Regions from separate parts of the Afipia felis ATCC 53690 genome, predicted to be linked through region 2. Evidence: riboswitches for the same ligand, from Rfam matches in the RefSeq annotation. Region 2 holds a riboswitch; the other holds the start of a gene.
The links. A riboswitch is a leader RNA that binds a small molecule or an ion and turns the genes downstream of it on or off. The one in region 2 is predicted to bind cobalamin.
Positions count from the first base shown of each region.

Region 1: another riboswitch for cobalamin. It lies ahead of HMPREF9697_RS01260 (TonB-dependent receptor plug domain-containing protein); the one in region 2 lies ahead of metE (5-methyltetrahydropteroyltriglutamate--homocysteine S-methyltransferase).

Region 1 is NZ_KB375270.1:245,018-249,436, reverse strand. Features, by position in the region: gene HMPREF9697_RS01280 (hypothetical protein) at 1-49, shown strand, start outside; gene HMPREF9697_RS01275 (hypothetical protein) at 215-415, shown strand; gene HMPREF9697_RS01270 (TspO/MBR family protein) at 690-1,166, opposite strand; gene HMPREF9697_RS01265 (hypothetical protein) at 1,175-1,627, opposite strand; cobalamin riboswitch at 1,696-1,936, shown strand; gene HMPREF9697_RS01260 (TonB-dependent receptor plug domain-containing protein) at 2,233-4,185, shown strand; gene HMPREF9697_RS01255 (His-rich protein BRANT) at 4,280-4,419, opposite strand, start outside.
Region 2 is NZ_KB375270.1:1,437,157-1,441,575, reverse strand. Features, by position in the region: gene HMPREF9697_RS06815 (ribonucleoside-diphosphate reductase subunit alpha) at 1-107, opposite strand, end outside; cobalamin riboswitch at 211-420, opposite strand; gene HMPREF9697_RS06805 (epoxyqueuosine reductase QueH) at 672-1,340, shown strand; cobalamin riboswitch at 1,379-1,593, shown strand; gene metE (5-methyltetrahydropteroyltriglutamate--homocysteine S-methyltransferase) at 1,698-4,040, shown strand; gene HMPREF9697_RS06795 (hypothetical protein) at 4,107-4,328, opposite strand.

The DNA.
Region 1 (4,419 bases), 1.2 Mb from region 2:
GTCGCCACGCGGCGCACCCGACAAGGCTCGCGAATTACGCCATCGCTAAATCGCATGTCTGCGCAATGGCCCATGCCTTCACCGGCAGACATCAACAGATCATCCACAGGCATGCTGTGAATTGCGGGCAAAAGGTAAGGATGTGCCGAACCGCCTCATAGGCGTCCGACTTGGGGGTTATCGACAGCTCATCGAGTAGACATGGAGTAACCGGATGGCGTTCTCAAAATTTTCGGCAGATCACTACGACGCGCTGATCGACGAGACGATCGCGAGCTGTGACGGCAATCTGCGCAGCGCGGTGCGCGCCCTGCTGATCGCTAACGAGCACCTGGAGACGGAAAACTCCCAATTGAAGCACTACGTCGATATCTCGACCCGCATCGAAGCCGCGAATCAGGGTTACCTCAATTGAGGCAACCCGCCGCTGGCCAATCCGTTACATATATGACCACAGACACAGCGTGTTGGTGACCACTGCAAAGGTCAAAGCGAGAGTGAGAACACGATCCGTCATGGCTGTTCGCTCGGCAGTCTGAAGGGACGAGAATCGCCCCAATCGATGCCGGGATTTGAGGGAGATTCGGGAGAAGAGTCCCGCGCTTTGTTTTTTCGCGGATGTCTTGCGAAAAACCCGGTTCAGAGTCCGTCTGCCGATTCTCCGTGCCGCCCGTTGAAGGCCTCCGCCCTCAATTCATCCAGACGATGCCGCCATTGAGCGTCGCCGCATAGGCGACCCATGCGAGATATGGCCCAAGCAGCCATGCCGCGACGCGATCCGCACGCGCACTTGCCACCATCGTCAGTGCGATCGCAACAAGCAGAATCATGATGTCGATCAGCGCCAACCGTGTCGCATGCGCACCGAAAAACAGCGGCGACCATGCTGCATTGAGCGCGAGTTGAACAAGAAACAGCACGATCGCCCAGTTGCGCGCGGGCGACGGCGCGGCCCGTTCCCACAGCCGCCACAGCGCCACCGCCATCATGATGTAGAGCGCGGTCCAGACGATCGGAAAAAGAGACGCCGGCGGCGTCCATGGCGGCTTCGCCAGGCCGCTATACCAGCCGGCGATTTCCGGACGCGTGACGATGCCCTGCACGGCAGCGATGCCGAGACACAGCACCAGACAAGCCGCAAGCCGTATCGTCGTCCGGAATTGCATCGAAGGCCTCACCGCGTGAGCTTCTCCAACTCGGGAAACGGCGCATAGTTCGCGCCCGCGCAGATCTCATCCGGTTTCTCGATCAGCCGGTCGAGGCGGCCATCGATATAGACCACCGCGCGATCCTTCATCGGGGTGTAAGTGCCGTCGATCTCCTTGGCGCTGTAGCGCACGCAGGTGACGTAGCGCTGCCGCCCGCCGACCTCGCGCTGGAAGGGCTCGGCAATCCCCGCGCTTCGCACGCCGGTCGGATCGTTGAGATAAGTGTGCAGAAACGCGAGCAGCTCGGCACGATAATTCTTCGGAAACGGCTGGTCGCTGACGCCACGGTCGGCGGTATAGGCGACGCCATCATACTCGGCGCTGCCGAACGCGCAGCCGCCCAGTATCACGGCCGCGGTCACGAGCGGCACGGCAAGACGAGACGCGCGGCGAACCGCTGTCTCCCATTTGCAACGCATATCGGGGAAGTCCATCGCGCGGGGATTCTCGGACACTGTGGCGTTGACATGACACCACCACACCGCTTGATTGCGGGCACGGTACAGGTGCCGGCGCAAGCTGGCATAATAGGGAATTCGGTGCCGTCGCGCTGAGGAGATGTTTCGCACACCTCGTCCGGCGCGGCAATTCCGAAGCTGCCCCCGCAACTGTCAGCGGTGAGCCGCTGTCCATCATGCCACTGAGCGTTCGGCGCAATGCCGGCTTGGGAAGGCGGACAGCAGCGACGATCCGCGAGCCAGGAGACCTGCCTGTCCCGGTCATCCATCCGTCGCGCGGGGCGTGCGAAGGAGCGGCTTCCGCAGCGGTGACACGACAACAACCGTTGCGGAGAAATGCTGCGGCCTTCTCCAGTCCCGATGTGAAAAACCACTTTCGCATCATGTGTCTGGAAGCCGATCGTTCTCCGCCTGAAATATTTCGGTGGGGGCCGAACGTGACATCGCATCAATTATCTTCCCGCAAGCGTATCTCGCCTGCTCTGCTTGCGGCGCTGCTGGCAAGCGCAGCTTTCATTCCATCCGCGCAGGCACAGCAGGCCGAGCCGCCGCTGCCCGCGATTCAGGTGAGCCCTGCCGCCAAAAAGCCGAATCACCATCTGCCGAAGCGCAACAAGCGCGTCGATGCGAAGCCGCAGCCGCGCACCGCCGAAGCACCGACCACCGCTCCCGCAAATCCGCCGGGTCATCTGGTGACATCGCCGACCACGATCCCTACTCCGGTCAGCCAGATTGCAAGTTCGATCACCGTGATCACCGGGCAGGAGATCGAGAATACACAAAGACGAACTGTCCCCGACCTGCTGCTGACCGTTCCGGGCCTTAACGTTGCCCCTAACGCTCCAGGCGAACTGACATCCGTTTTCATCCGCGGCGCAAATTCAAATCACACCAAAGTACTCATCGACGGCATCGACGTGAGCGATCCGTCGAATCCCAGCCGCCAATTCGATTTTGGTCCGTTGACGACTTTCGGGATCGAACAACTCGAAGTTCTTCGCGGACCTCAAGGTGGATTGTATGGATCAGATGCATTGGGTGGCGTGATCTCGATCACGACCAAAACCGGAAAAGGCGCACCGCAATGGTCCACGCTGGTTGAAGGTGGATCTTTCGGGACGTTCAATCAGGCGACGTCGGTGAGCGGAAGCACGAGCGACACCAGTTACGCGTTCAGCGGATCGCATATGCGCGTCGAATCCACGCCAGTCACACCGGCTGAACTTCTGCCGCCGGGCCAGAAACGCAATAACGATTTCTATGACAACCTGACATTCCACGGCAAAGTCAGCCACGACTTTTCCGAGATGTTTTCGCTCAATGCCGTTGCGCGCTATACGGACGCGCATCTGCGTTACACCGATAATGATAACTATCCATACGCCAACCCGGTCCAGTCCCGGTCCGGCAACCGCCAGTTCAGCGGTTTGCTCGACGGTGTATTCAAACTACTCGACGGTCGTTTCAACAACCATTTCGGCGTGACCTACACCGATACCGACCGCAAGACGTCCGATCCTTATTACGTCACCCTTGGGTACGGGTCGACTCCGAACAGCTTCTTCCATGGAGACCGCACAAAGGTCTACTGGAGATCCGATCTCACTCTCCTGCAGGGACAAACACTTGTCACGGGCGTGGAACACGAAACCGAAAAGGGCAGCGTCGACTATGCCCTGTATGGCGTTGCACCAGCTTCTGGCACAATTCAAAATCTCGGCAGCTATGCCGAACTACAATCCAATTTTTTCGATCGGTTTTTCATCGTGTCCAATGTGCGCCACGATCAGAACGATCACTTTGGAGGCCACGACACATTCCGTATCGCACCGGCGATTCTGTTTCCTGAAACCGACACCAAACTTAAGGCCAGTTACGGCACGGGCTTTCATGCACCTTCAATCGACCAGCTTTATGGTCCCTTCAGCGCCAACCTCAATTTGAAGCCGGAAGAAAGCAAGGGATACGATTACGGGTTCGAGCAAGCCCTTTTCAATAAACGGGTCAAATTCGGCGCGACCTGGTATCATAACAACTTCAACAATCTGATTGAGAGCGTTCCGACCGCAAACCCCTTCGTCTACATGTACGAGAATGTCGCATTCGCAACGACTCATGGTTTGGAGGCGTTTGCATCGGTTACGCTAACTGAGCGCCTGACCCTTCGGGGCGACTATACTCATACGATAGCGACAGACGACACACTTCACACGGAGCTGAAGCGCAGACCCGAACATAAATGGAGCGCCCAAGCCCAATGGGCTGCGACCGACAGTCTGACGCTGACGGCGACCGCGCTATGGATCAGTTCCTGGCTCGATACCGATCCGTTATCTGGCGGGTCCATACGCGCGCCCGGATATCAACTCGTCAACCTCGCTGCGAACTACAAGGTCGATCAAAACTGGTCAGTGTTTGGACGCGTCGACAACCTGTTCGACCGCCATTACCAAAACCCGCTGGGCTACCAAAAGACAGGCATCGGCGTATATGGCGGCCTGCGTTTTGTGACGAATTGACAAAAACAAAGCCGGTCCGTGGAAGGGGAATCCACGAACCGGCTTTCTGCTCAGCGAACGCAGCCGGGGGAAACTGCGCCGCTGTCATGCATCGTTAATGACGATGCTTCACGATCACATGCTTTTTGGCATGGTGATGCGGACGCACATGGTGGCGATGATGCTTCTTCACCATATGGGCGTTGGCATTGGCCACCGACGGCTTCAGAACGTGCGAATGCGTCATCGGCTTTT
Region 2 (4,419 bases):
CGTATGATCTGCATGGCCGGTTCGCTCGGCGACGAAGCCAGCGAATCGAGACTCAATTGGATGAGCGGCACTTTTTCAGTTTTGGCAGTTTGCAGGTTCAGCGACATCGACAGGCCCCGTGATGCGGATTGCGGAAGGCGGGGAGTCGAGGCGCTTGAGCGCTCGGCAAAATGCCGATTGCTGGCGGCCGCCGGACACCCCGTCCGTGGACGATTTTTCGGTGTCGCGGCAGGTCTCCTGGCTTGCAGGTCGTTGCGGCTTCTTTGTCTTCCCGGCCAAGGCCAGTGACGTAATGGCGAAGCAGCTCGCTGCTGACAGTTGCGGGGGCAGCGCCGGATTTCCGCATCGGGTGCGGTTCACCGGCTTCCCTCTTAGCCACTAGATTTTGAGCCTAGTGGAACCGTGACATCTATATGTGGTGATCTTTGGCCGAAAGAGTCAAGGAATGATTAAAACGGTCCCCGTTATCCCCGGAGCCAGGCCGAGGCTTGGTAAAAACCTCAAGCCTTTCAGCGCTGACCACAGTGCGGCGATTCTGGTTCCGGGGCCAAGGACATTCGGCGGAATAGGATTGTTCCGATCGAATCCCCGAATCGACCGCGCTTTACGGATAGAGAGGCTCTCATTAGATAGAGCCATCACCGACAAAGCCTTTGCAGGCGAGCCACGCGATGAATGATTTTGTTCGACCGATCCTCAATCCACCGGGTGGGCAGAAGAAAGTTCTGCTGCATTCGTGCTGCGCGCCGTGCTCGGGCGAGGTGATGGAGGCGATGCTGGCCTCCGGCGTCGACTACACCATCTTCTTCTACAACCCGAACATCCATCCCGAGCGCGAATATCTGCTGCGCAAGGATGAGAACGTGCGCTTCGCCGAAAAGCACGGCGTCGGATTCATCGATGCCGATTACGACAAGGATAATTGGTTCGCGCGCGCCAAGGGCATGGAATGGGAGCCGGAGCGCGGCGCCCGCTGCACCATGTGCTTCGACATGCGCTTCGAGCGCACCGCGCTCTATGCGCACGAGCACGGCTTCCCCGTCATCACCAGTTCGCTCGGCATCTCGCGCTGGAAGAACATGGCGCAGATCAATGATTGCGGAAAGCGCGCGGCCTCGAAGTACGACGGCATCGAGTATTGGGATTACAACTGGCGCAAGGGCGGCGGTTCGGCGCGCATGATCGACATCAGCAAGCGCGAAGAATTCTACCAACAGGAATATTGCGGCTGCGTGTATTCGCTGCGCGATAGCAATGCCCACCGCCGGGCCTGCGGGCGAGAGCCGATCGAGCTCGGGGTGAAGTTCTATGGGCAGGATTCCACCGAGGGCGAGCGATAATCCCACCCCTCGCGCGTTGACTGATTTTTTCCCAACGTCATATTTCGACCTGTCGTGGTCTTCGTCATCATCTTGAAGACGAAGCTAAGAGGGAAGCCGGTGAAGCGCATAAAGCGCTAATTCCGGCGCTGCCCCCGCAACTGTGAGCGGCGAGCCTGCATCCAATCGTGTCACTGAAGCGTTCCTGCTTTGGGAAGACGGGTGTGGGCCGCGACCCGCAAGCCAGGAGACCTGCCGCGACGAGATGTTTCCACGGGCGGGGTGTCCGGTGGGCGTAGTCCTGAGGTGCTCGCGCGCTTCGGTTGGCGTGCGCGCACTTCATCCCCGCCGTTTCTCGTATTTCGGGGTTTCGAAGCCATGTCGAATTCGTCTGTCACTCTCGCTGTCGCCACGCTTGGTACGCCGCGCATCGGTCCGCGCCGCGAACTGAAAACCGCACTGGAAAGCTTCTGGGCGGGCAAGATCGATGAGAAAGCCTTGCTCGCAACTGCGGCCGAGTTGCGAGCTGCGAACTGGGCACGCCAGAAGGCGCGCGGGGTTAGCGTCATCCCGTCCAACGATTTCTCGTTGTACGATCATGTGCTCGACACCAGTGCGATGGTCGGTGCCATTCCGGAAATCTACGGCTGGAAGGGCGGCAACGTATCGCTCGCGACCTATTTTGCGATGGCGCGCGGCGCGGAAGGCAGCGCCGAGACCTGTGCGCACGGCCATGTGCATCACACCGGTCACGGCGTGCCCGCGCAGGAGATGACCAAGTGGTTCGACACCAACTATCACTACATGGTGCCTGAATTCAGCAAGGGGCAGATCTTCGCGCTGTCGTCCACCAAGCCGATCGACGAGTACAAGGAAGCCAAGGCGCTCGGCCATCAGACACGGCCGGTGCTGCTTGGCCCGGTCACGTTCCTCAAGCTCGGCAAGAGCAAGGATGCATCCCTCAATCCGCTGTCGCTGCTGGATGGACTGCTGCCGGTTTACATCGAGGTACTGAAGCGCCTCGCGGCCGAGGGCGCGGAGTGGGTGCAGATCGACGAACCATGCCTGGTGCTCGATCTCGACACGGCCGCGCGCGATGCGCTGGGGAATGCCTATGCCACGATCGCTCGCGAGGTGCCCGACATCAAGGTGATGCTCAACACCTATTTCGGTGCGCTCGGCGATAATTTCGACACCGCCATGGCACTGCCGGTCGCCGGTCTACATCTCGATCTGATCCGCGCGCCGGAACAGCTTGAGGCTGCGATCAAGAAGGCAAAGTCTGATCTGGTGTTCTCGCTCGGCGTCATCGACGGCCGCAACATCTGGCGTGCCAACCTGCCAGCGATCCTCGATCGCATCGAGCCGGTTGTCGCCGCGCGCGGCAACGATAAGGTCGAGATCTCGCCTTCGTGCTCGCTGCTGCATGTGCCGATCGATCTCGACGTGGAGACCGGGCTTGATGCCGACGTCCGAAGCTGGCTCGCCTTCTCGCTACAGAAGATGAGCGAACTGTCCGCGCTGGGCAAGGCGCTCGCATCCGGCCGCGCCAGTGTCGTCGCCGAACTCGAAGCGTCCGCTGCCGCAGCGGCCGCCCGCAAGACCTCGCCTAAGGTCAACAACAAGGTCGTCGCCGAGCGCCTCAAGGCGGTCACATCCGACATGGCGAAGCGCAAGAGCGCATTCGCGGCGCGGGCGAAAGCGCAGCGTGAGAAGTTCAAGCTGCCTGCCTTCCCGACCACGACTATCGGTTCGTTCCCGCAGACCAGCGAAGTTCGCAAGGCGCGCGCCGCCCACACCAAGGGTGCGCTGTCGGACACGGACTACAACAAGTTCCTGCGCGAAGAGACAGAGCGCACTGTCCGCTGGCAGGAAGAAGTCGGTCTCGACGTGCTGGTGCATGGCGAGTTCGAGCGCAACGACATGGTACAGTATTTCGGCGAGCAGCTTTCGGGCTTCGTCTTCACCAAGAACGGCTGGGTGCAAAGTTACGGTTCGCGCTGCGTGCGTCCGCCGATCCTGTTCGGGGATGTCTCGCGTCCCAAGCCGATGACGGTGGAGTGGTGGTCCTACGCGCAGTCGCTGACCGAGCGGCCAATGAAGGGCATGCTGACCGGCCCGGTCACCATCCTGAACTGGTCGTTCGTGCGCGACGATATTCCGCGCAGCGAATCCTGCCGCCAGATCGCGCTGGCGATTCGTGACGAGGTGGTCGACCTCGAGAAGGCTGGTGCGACGATGATCCAGATCGACGAGGCGGCGCTGCGCGAAGGCCTTCCATTGCGCCGCTCTGAATGGAAAACCTATCTCGACTGGGCGGTGGGCAGCTTCCGTCTCTGCGCCTCCGGCGTGAAGGACGAGACGCAGATCCACACGCACATGTGCTATTCGGAGTTCAACGACATCATCGATGCGATCGGCGCGATGGATGCCGACGTGATTTCGATCGAGACATCGCGCTCCAAGATGGAATTGCTCGACGCTTTCAAGAGCTACAAATATCCCAACGAAATCGGTCCGGGCGTCTACGACATTCATTCGCCACGCGTGCCTGAGATCAGTGAGATGACGGAGCTCCTGAAGCTCGCGCGCAATCGTCTTGCGGATGAGCAGCTCTGGATCAATCCCGATTGTGGGCTGAAGACCCGCAAATGGGATGAGGTGCGGCCTGCACTCGTGAACATGGTTGCGGCCGCGCGCGAGTTGAGGGCGCAGGCCTGATACGAAACAGGCTTAATAAAAAAACCGGCGTCATCTGACGGATGGCGCCGGTTGTCTATCTTGATGTCAGCGAAGCGCGGTGGTGGTCTGCGTCTGCGGCGTGGAAGCCGTTGTCTCGGACGTGTTGGGATCGGCGACGAGAAGTCGCGCGAGCAGCAATCCTGCAATCAGGGTCCAGAACGCGACGGTGCCGAGGCGCACCACCGGGGAATAGCGGCGGTTTGCGACGGCGCCATGCTCGCTCCACACCGGATGCTTGGCCGGATCGGCAGATAAATGTTGCGGCATCGTGAGACCTTCTGTGCGAGGTCAATTGTCTCCCGCGCCACCGCGGCTTTCAAGAAAACAAACCGGCATTTTTGTCCGCCGGTGAGGAACA